2 regions of the Peribacillus sp. NPDC046944 genome follow, and region 1 is predicted to be linked to the other one. Evidence: predicted binding sites of a transcription regulator. Region 1 holds the regulator's gene; the other holds the start of a gene.
The links. Region 1 encodes NrdR, which represses ribonucleotide reductase genes. Its sites were predicted from a motif close to AACACNATATATNGTGTT; they were not measured.

Region 1 (5,253 bases):
CGAAGTTTAAAGGTGGTAAGTGTTCTATGCTAATAGGAAGCTTACAGCCTGCTGGCTTCCCTCTCTGTAAATTGGCGACTAGAATACCCGTGTCCTCATCATAACTTTTTGTTTTTAATAGTATGTAGGAAATTATAATTCGTTATGCATTGAAAATCAAGGTTAAAATTAGGTTTTACCCAAAATCCCCAAGATAATCATTCAGTGGCCTGCTTAAAGGCTGAAAGCGGCAGGACGGTCGCCCTTTCCTCGAAGATTCGTGTCATCGTTTGAATCAGGCCTTCCTCCTTATTATCCGTATAAATATATAAGCTAGCCGGTGCGATGGATAAGAGTGGTGCCCAAAGGACCGTATCAAGAAAGAATGAAATATCGGCCAGCAACTTCCTGTCAATCATGCTTGTCAGTTTTCGGCGATCCATCCTGCCGAGCTCATGATCATAGAATTGAAACCCGTCATGATTGACAAGGTGAAGCCTTGGTACCTTCGATTCCTGTTCATGCAGGCAATCCCTGAGCATCGCAATGAAATTTTGGTAATCCTGCTCGAGCTTATATTCATCGATGGCCCGAACTGCATACTTTTCCAACGCATGCTGAAAAGACCTTAACCGAAAGGTAGTGAACGAATCGAATGAAAAAGACACCTTTCCCGCCAATATACTCTGAAGGCCTTCTTCGATCAATTGCTTTTCCCTACTGAATAAACTGCCTCCACATTCGGTGTTTTCCGCTTCAATGATGGAAGAAGCTATCTCGATGATGGCATCGATTTCTTCTTGTTCTCGATAGAAAAATTTTCCGATGATGATTTGTTTAAGAACAGGAAGCGTTTTTTCTTCAAGTAAAAAGGAATGAAATGTTTCACTGAGCAGTGTCAGCCATTTATCGGTTTTTAGTTTGGACATATCGATAACGAGACCTTGTTGTGGGAAAAATTCAATATATGGTTGAACTTCTGTCCCCAAAGGATGGACAGAAACGAAATTCAGCAGTTTTAAAGCTTCCGAATCATTTTGGAACGTAATTTGCACTACGACATCCCCCCTTCCCCCTTGCTTTACTTTTTTCATGTATATGGGAATAGGGGCTTATTTAGAAGTAAGATGGTGTGAAAGGGCAAAAAAAAGCAGCCTCTTTGTAGAGACCACCTTCCTTTACCTTCTGCGATTGATACCATCAAGCTTTACAGGTTCCGCTAAATATTGAATCCTCTCCAATACCCTTGCCGCTTTCACTTCTTCTTTCTCACCGCGTTGGGAATAAGTCAAGTGATTCTCCAGACCTTTCATATCAAAATTGGAAGTGAAAAACGTCGGTAAATTTTCAAGCATTCTAAATTGCAGGATGGGCCCTATGACTTCATCCCGTCCCCAGCTTGTCATCGATTCCGCCCCAATATCATCGAGCATCAGGATAGGAGCCATTTTGACCATCTCTATTTTCTCGTTGACGGTATTATCACCGATTGAACCTTTCAGCTCCCGTAAATAATCCGGGACATAGACGATCATCGAAGAGATTTGCCTTTGCGCAAGTTCATTGGCGATCGCACCCAATAAATACGTCTTACCAACGCCAAACTTTCCGTATATATACAATCCCTTTTGACGTTTGCCAGGCTCATATTCCATGATGAACGATATCGCTTTTCCTAGGACGCCTAACCGTTTATTTTCATCGTCCGTTTGTGAAAAGTCTTCAATCGTTGCCTTCAATATATCCTTGGGAACATATAGACTGCGAATGAGCCTCTCCCGTTTCCGCTTCTCATCCTCTGCCAATTTCCTCGGACAGATTTCATAATTCAAATTAAGGGCCTTCCCTTGAACAACGAGCTTTGGATAATACCCATGCATCATATTGATGCACCCATCCAGGCTTGGACATCTATCACACTTGTTGCTCTGAGAAATGAATTCGTAAAGCTTACCTAAATTCTTATCGATCATTTCCTCTGTGACCGTTGAGCTATTGGCATTCAGAAAAAGACGTACCTGTTCATTTTCAAAGATTTCCTGCTTCAACTGTTCATACCGTTTCTGGAAATCACCCGTATTGGCCAGTTTATTAAGCGATCTGTTAATCTTTTCCATCGTTTATTTCACCTCCAGCTTTCCACTGCTTCCACTTCTCTTGAAGCTCACGTTTTTGTTCACTCAGTTCAGGCTGTTCCGCTTTCTGTTCAGGCTGTTTCTCCTCGTCCTGTTCAAGCCAGTCCGGAACCACTTCTTCTCTGATCGATTTTTTCCGGCCGCCTTTGGCAACATTCTTGCTTCCTTGTGCCCACTCTTGGTATTTCCGGTGTTCATTTTTAGCCAGTTCCATCGCTTCTATGACTGTGGAAACCTTCAATCGTGCCCAATGACCTGCCAGTTTTTCCACATATCCCTTTGTGAATTTCATGTCTGTCTTAAGCATAACGTATTCGATTAAAACATTCACGACTCCAGGATTCAGCTTCTGATTGATCATTACACCTTCCACCACTTTTAAATCACCACTGGTCGGTTCCGCTCCTCCGGATAATTGCATGAGCCGATCACGCGGGGAAGTAGTCTCCAAATGGCGAATAAGCTCTTGCTCCTGTGTTTTCGGTTCATCTTTTTGCGTCCGTTCCCGTATAGGCTGTACACGATTAATCAAGGAAGGCATGTCGGCCTGGCGTTCAATTTGGTACCAGTCCCTTGCCGCTTTCCGAAGCAGCTCTTCATCGATCTCATCGTCCAGCGTTACGGCATCCATTACTAGTTTTTGCATTTCAAGCGGATTGATGCCATATAAAAAAGCTAGTTTGGCGATGGTATTTCTAATTTTAGGCGTAAAGGCCTTCTTGGGTACAATCGAGCTCTTCATCCCAGCGAACAAAAGATCAAAATCAAACAAGCCATCGAACCCCGAAGGCTCGACACCGTCAGATTGATCGATAAATTGCTGTTTAGGCAATGGGTTCCATTCGTTTTTGGCTTCATCCGTAACATAGAGGGAATCTAGATGATCTGATGAAAAAACCTCTGCAAAGGATTTCGTCACATATTCAAACTGGTCCGTTGCAATCGTGTCCACACAAAAGAATCTCTTCAGCCGGTTGAATTGGACTTTTCCTATTTTTTTATATAAATAGATATTCAGCATGCCATCCGTGAAAAACTGCTGCGGGGATAGGGGCGGATTCAATTCATAGATGAATTCCTTCGTATCCCCTTTCGATTTCTTGTACACATTCAGCAATCCGATTCCTTCAAGTAAAAGACGTGCTTCATATATATCGCCTAATTTCAGGCCCATGGTATTCATCAATTGATAATGGGAGGAAGCCTCCGACCAAAGCCGGTTCTCCTCCAATTCGCTCCATAACGTCATGTATAGGCTAATACAGATCGGTCCAATAAGAGGTTGGTACAGCCGTGTCAGTATTTTCCGATCATAATCATGAAGCAGCCCCGCAGAGGACACCATGTACGAATCCGCGGGGAGCAGTTCCTGCCAATGCATTGACATCTTCATTCAAACCTTTCAAAAGATATAGTGAAAAAAGAGCCAAAGTAAATCTTCAGCTCTACTTTCTTTCTTTATTTATTAAATCTTTCAGTTCATCGATAAATACATTAATATCTTTAAATTGTCGGTATACGGAGGCAAATCTTACATAAGCCACTTCATCAACTTCAGCCAGTTGGTCCATCACCATTTCACCGACACTGTCACTTTTCACTTCCGAAATACCCTGATTGCGCAATTCCTTTTCTACATAACTCGTGATTTGTTCTAGTTCCTTCAATGGAACCGGACGCTTTTCACAAGCCCTGATTAGTCCACGCAGGATTTTATCACGGCTAAACTCTTCCCGAGTCCCGCCCTTTTTCACGACGATCAACGGCGTCTCCTCGACCTTTTCAAAAGTAGTGAATCGAAACCCGCATGCCTCGCATTCCCGGCGTCGTCGAATCGATTTACTTTCATCGACAGGCCTGGAATCGAGCACTCTCGTTCCGTTATATTGACATGATGGACATTTCATCATTACCAGCTCCGTATTTTAAGTGATACTCCTAATCAAACTTCCCTAAGGAATACTATTTTATCTTAATCTTATATAAAAGGGGCAACCAGTACAAGTAAAAAGTGAAACTTCAAGTAAAGGATGTGTGTACTTAATATGTAAATGCCTGTTAATGGAGCTTTTCCATGAGTGAAGAATGGCCATTTCATGGCATCAAAAAAGAGATGCATATATAGCATCTCTTGTTAACCCGTTTATTATAAAGCACCCATTTTAGTTTTTTTCATTTGCACGGGACCAAGTCCACGTGGAAGTTCAATATTCTCGCGCGTTTGTGCATTCAAAGCCTCCGCAATATAATCGGCTGCAATATTAGGATCTAAGTTGCCGCATGTATAAACATCAATGCTGGCATATCCATGTTCCGGAAAGCTATGAATGGTCAGATGTGATTCAGAGATAATGACGACCCCGCTCACCCCTTGTGGAGCAAATTTATGGAATGCCACCTCGCGAACCTCAGCACCCGATTTCAGTGCAGCATCGACGAAGATTCTCTCAATTAAATCAATATTGTTCAGTTTTTCAAAGTCACAACCCCAAAGTTCAGAAATGACATGTCTTCCCATCGTTTCCATCGTGTAAGCTGTTTCCATATTCTGTTCCCCCTTACATAATTAAAAATTCTGAATCCTTAATAACTACCACGGGGGAAAGTTAGTCCAAAGAGGTCCTAACCCTTTAAGTAGCCATTACGCAAACTCCCTTTTTAGGAAGTTCACGATTCATAGTATATAATGTATGGATTTCTTTTGCAACTGCATTTTGCATTTTTGGAAATTTAATCATTAATTGTTAATCTGACAGGACCAAGGAATTAATACCCAAGGTTCCGTACCTGTCCTAAACGTATCCATAAAAATAGCCCGTTAAACATATAACGGGCCTTTACTCTTATTTAACTGACATTTGAACTTCAGAAGCCTTTGTCAACTCCGAAGCCACCAATTTTACAAGATCGACTACTCGATTGGAGTAACCCCACTCGTTATCGTACCAAGCCAGAATTTTCACTTTTCTATCACCAATCATCATCGTCGACAGACCATCGATGATGGCTGAATGCGGATTGGTCTTGAAATCACTTGAAACAAGCGGTTCTGTTGTATATTCCATAATTCCTTTAAGCTCATTTTCTGAGGCATCTATGAAAGCCTGATTCACTTCATCAATCGTAACATCACGGTTTA
Region 2 (5,253 bases), 330 kb from region 1:
AGGGCTGAGACCGAAATCGATTTGGCAGAAGTTGAAAGGCAAGGCTTAGGTTTTGTCCGTAGGCCTACAGGCGGTCGGGCTGTTTTGCATGAACATGAACTCACCTATAGCGTCATTGTCCCAGAGTCTTATCCGGGAATGCCGAATACAGTGACCGAAGCATATCGGGTGATTTCTGAAGGAATATTGAAGGGGTTCAGAAACCTCGGACTGGATGCCTATTTCTCTGTGCCTGAAACTGAACAGGATAAAGAGATGCTGAAATCTCCAAAGTCCTCAGTTTGCTTTGATGCGCCAAGCTGGTATGAACTGGTGGTTGAGGGAAGGAAAGTTGCGGGCAGCGCACAAACGAGACAAAAAGGTGTTATCCTTCAGCATGGAGCCATCCTGCTTGAACTTGATGAGGAGAAGCTATTTAGTGTATTCAAGTTCTCCGATGATAAAGTAAAAGAGAAGATGAAAAACAATCTGAGAAACAAAGCAGTGGCCATCAATGACATTGCTGGTAGAAAAATAACTATTTCCGAGGCGAAGGTAGCCTTTGAAAACGGTTTTTCTGAGGGTCTGTCGATTGATTTGAAACCATATGTGCTGAGTGAAAAGCAATTACAGGAAGTGAAGGACATCGCCAAAAATAAATATGAAAGTGATGACTGGAATTTTTTGAGGTAGAAAAAGAGGGGAAGCGAGAGTCGGGAATAAATAAGTTTTTTCAGATTTGTGTGAACAAGCATGTATTCCTTGTAACGTCAGTGCTTTGAAAGAGGCGGGCAAAATGCAATGTTCAAATTCATTGAAATCTGTCTAATTTTTATTATAAATCGACATTTTCCTCCCTTTTACTAACTCAATTAATTGATTCACCGTTTGACAAAATTAAAAGACAATCAACCACAACACAATATATAGTGGTTAAAATAAATACTTAAACACTACATGTTGAATTTTGTGTTTCGCTATGATAAATTTAGTGTAACTTGTTAAGCGAAACGGACATGTAGGTTACATATTGATTTTTGCAACAAGAACGGATCTGAAACATGTAAAGGAGAGGGAATTATGTCGGTTGTAATTAAAGAAGCTTTAAAGGTTGATCTAGAAAGGTTGAATAAAGATATATCTTTATTTCCCCAAGTTCATCCTGTAACGGCTGATATGAAAATGATGCATAAGGGCGTGTCCCGTCTAGTTATGCTTGACCGTTATTCTTTTAAGGATACTGAAAAAATCACACTCTCTGCTGGCGATTTTGTAGTATTGACAATTAAAGAAGATCCGAAATTTCCTGCACGTGGTCTTGGCCATATCGTTGAAATAGATTGGGAATCGAAAAAGGCAAAGGTTTTAGTGGATGAAGAGTTCCGCGGAGTGCTGGATAATCCGGAAGAAGTGGAAACAGGAATCATTAATCGGCCGCTTGATATCATCGAAAAGCCGCTTGAAATATATTACGAGCAAATTGCCAAGCGTAATGCAACTGGTTTGGCTTCAGTGGAAACGACTGAAGAAAAAAGAACGGAATGGTTCAATAAATTTTATGAAGAATTAAAGGACCTTAATTTCGTGCCGGCCGGCCGGGTATTATATGGCGCTGGTTCTAACACGGATGTAACGTACTTTAATTGTTATGTCATGCCGTTTGTACCAGATTCACGCGAAGGGATTTCCGAGCATAGAAAGCAAGTCATGGAGATCATGAGCCGTGGTGGTGGAGTCGGTACGAATGGCTCTACTCTCCGTCCAAGAAACACCCTTGCGAAAGGGGTCAATGGCAAGTCTTCAGGTTCTGTTTCATGGCTTGATGATATAGCGAAATTGACTCATTTGGTTGAACAGGGTGGAAGTAGACGCGGTGCCCAAATGATCATGCTTACTGATTGGCACCCAGACATTGCGGAATTCATTATTTCAAAAATGCAAAATCCGAGGATTCTTCGTTACCTAATGGAGAACACAAAAGATGAAACCATAAAGAAATATGCATCGGATAAATTGAAGTTCACACCGCATACCGAACAAGAAACGGCGATGTACCAAGGAATCATTAATTATAAAGAGATTCCGGGTCTAGGTGGATTCAGTGAAAAAATCATTAGGGATGCTGAAGAAAAAGTTCGCGTAGGCGGAACGTATAGCGTCCACAATCCGGACTTTTTGACTGGTGCCAATATCTCAATCTGCTTAACCAAAGAGTTCATGGAAGCCGTCGAAAAAGATACGGAGTATGAGTTGCGCTTCCCTGATGTCGAAAGCTACGACGCGGAAGAAATGGCGATTTATAATGATGAGTGGCACAATGTAGGAGACGTACGCGAGTGGGAAAAAATGGGCCATAAAGTCCGGGTTTACCGTAAGATCCGTGCTAAGGAGCTTTGGAACCTGATTAACATTTGTGCGACGTACTCAGCAGAACCGGGAATATTCTTTATTGATAATGCCAACGAGATGACGAATGCAAAAGCTTATGGACAGCAAGTCGTTGCTACGAATCCATGTGGTGAACAGCCATTGGCTCCATTTTCAGTGTGTAACCTGGCAGCGGTCAATTTAGCTGAGATGGCGGATAAAGATAATAAGACCGTTAACTTCGAAAAACTTAAGAAAACAGTTGAAGTGGGCGTGCGGATGCAAGATAACGTCATTGATGCAACCCCTTATTTCCTAGAGGAAAACAAAAAACAAGCACTCGGCGAGAGACGGGTTGGATTAGGTGTCATGGGACTGCATGATTTGCTAATTTATTGTGAAACCGAGTATGGATCAGAAGAAGGGAAAATCCTGGTGGACAAAGTGTTTGAAACGATTGCTACGTCTGCTTACAGGGCTTCGGTTGAACTTGCAAAAGAAAAAGGCAGCTTCCCGTTCCTGAAGGGAACGTCGGATGAAGAAACGAATGAGCTTAGAACGCGCTTCACGAATACTGGATTCATGAAGAAGATGCCTGAGGATATTCGTACAAGCATTGCCGAGCACGGTATCCGGAACTCCCATTTATTGACCGTGGCTCCTACGGGCAGCACAGGTACGATGGTCGGCGTTTCGACAGGTCTTGAGCCATACTTCTCGTTCACATATTTCCGTAGCGGACGTTTAGGGAAATTCATTGAAGTCAAAGCGGACATCGTTCAGGAATACTTGGATCGTCATCCTGAAGCCGATCCTGATAACCTTCCTGAATGGTTTATTTCGGCGATGGAATTGGCTCCTGAAGCCCATGCGGATGTTCAATGCATCATTCAACGTTGGATTGATAGCTCAATCAGTAAAACGGTTAACGCCCCAAAAGGGTATACCGTCGAGCAGGTCCAAAAAGTGTACGAGCGCTTATATAAAGGCGGCGCAAAAGGTGGAACGGTTTATGTAGATGGAAGCCGTGACAGCCAGGTTCTTACATTAAAAGCTGAAGAAAACCAAATGGAACAGCAGCTTGAAATGGATGGCTTAACAGATGTGGAAGAAAAGAAAAAAGTCGTTCTGGTTGATACCATCAATGAACTGCGTTCGACTAATGTAACGATAGGTTCGGAAGTGGGTAACACGTGTCCAGTTTGCCGTAAGGGTGAAGTCCAGGAAATGGGCGGATGCAATACTTGTACGAATTGTGGTGCCCAATTGAAGTGCGGGCTTTAAACCAGTAATGAAAAGATGTATCGTTCATAAAAAAACAGCCCTTTGGATTAAGATAGTCTAAAGGGCTGTTTTTTAATGTCTAGAGGATTTCAGTGTGATTTCAAGTAGAGGAATGTTCTATTATTGAAAACCTTTTTATGGATTCCTTAAATAAATATCCCCTATCAATTTTACTAAGTAATATTGATAGGGGATATTATATTTATGCATTGGGCTCTTCTATTTCTTCTTTCAATTCTTTAAACCATTTTAAGTTCACTTGATGATGAGAACGAGAATTTTCGTTCATGCGGCGAAAATAATCGATTTTACCAGGAAATTCTTTTGTGATGGCTAGATAATCATCGAGGAGAGCAATTCGAGCTTCAGTCTGGTCAATTTGTGCTTGAATTAATTTTAATAATTTATATTTATCGAAATCATCTGCAAAGAGTAACGCCACATAGCATTGTAAGTTGACATATTCGGATTTAGTTCCAAACTTCACCATTAATTTTTCGAATTCTTCCATTCCTGAATTTGTGATAATAAAACGGTGGGTTTCGCGCCCATTGCTTGAAATTGTTTGATGAACTTGTTCAATCAAGCCTTTTTCATCAAGTTGTTGTAAGTTGTAATAAAATGAACCCTTCGTAAAGTTAACGATATACTTATAATGTCGTTTTTCCATTAAAGTTAGTAGTTCGTAGCCATGCGCTCCAGGATTTTGGATCAGCAGGCCAAGTATAAGCAAGGGGATTATGATTGCATCACCTTCATCATTTTTGCTTCAAATTCAGCGTATGTGATTTTGCTTAAAGCCATATTCATACTATGAATATAAATTTGTTCTGTTTTTGAATAGTCAGTATTGGTTTTTAATGATTGTTCTTCATTCGAAAGAGGTGTTAGGACATCGCACTTTTTCGAAAATGCCTCGTAGTAGCGATAACCAAATTTTCGTTGCGAAACAGCGTCCAAATGAATACCGTCCGGATTGGCTGTTAAGCCTTCTGCCGTTACAAAGTAACAGTTTTGCTGAGTATGAGCAAATCGGAGTAACTGTTCATTAACTTGTTGAGACTCTGTTGCGTATTTTCCAAAACCTATTTTCCCTAAAAAGTCACCAAGTCCACCAATGATTAAAGGGACATCTTCAAGTTCTAATTCTTTTCTTAAAGTATCAATAATCAGGACCAATTTCTCATAATATGTTTCATGAAGAGCATGGTTGCTATCACTTTCGCCTTGGTGCCAAAGAATACCGCAGATTTCACTAGACTCAAGCGCAAATCGAGCTTCAGATAAAGCATGTTTAAAAAGGGTACCTTCTGGATGCCAATCATTTAAAGAACTGCCGCCTTCCGCACAAGGAATTAAGCCAATTTCATCATCAGGATTGACTTTCGACCATTCCTCTGCAAAAGATGCTGCGAGACTTACACCAGCAACAGGACGATCGTAATTAATCGGTTCGGCCATCATTTGCCATTGACCATTGCGTAGCATTTTTATTTTTTCATTATAGATAGGATCTACTTCATGCAAGAATCCACGTCCTGCCATATTTGACTGACCTAACATTAAAAAAGATTTTGTCATTTAATTTTCACGCCTTTGGATAACTAATATAGTCTAATTAGA

Region 2: ACQKIC_RS06140 (vitamin B12-dependent ribonucleotide reductase) is a predicted target of NrdR. The motif match lies at 896-913, and genes of this name have one in related genera.

What each region holds. Positions count from the first base shown of each region.
Region 1 covers NZ_JBNNML010000003.1:439,815-445,067, forward strand. Annotated here, with positions in the region: gene ytxC (sporulation protein YtxC) at 198-1,034, opposite strand; gene dnaI (primosomal protein DnaI) at 1,158-2,096, opposite strand; gene ACQKIC_RS07805 (replication initiation and membrane attachment family protein) at 2,083-3,495, opposite strand; gene nrdR (transcriptional regulator NrdR) at 3,560-4,021, opposite strand; gene speD (adenosylmethionine decarboxylase) at 4,261-4,641, opposite strand; gene ACQKIC_RS07820 (glyceraldehyde-3-phosphate dehydrogenase) at 4,958-5,253, opposite strand, start outside.
Region 2 covers NZ_JBNNML010000003.1:107,803-113,055, reverse strand. Annotated here, with positions in the region: gene ACQKIC_RS06145 (lipoate--protein ligase family protein) at 1-672, shown strand, start outside; gene ACQKIC_RS06140 (vitamin B12-dependent ribonucleotide reductase) at 1,060-3,630, shown strand; gene ACQKIC_RS06135 (PadR family transcriptional regulator) at 3,833-4,372, opposite strand; gene ACQKIC_RS06130 (sialate O-acetylesterase) at 4,369-5,211, opposite strand.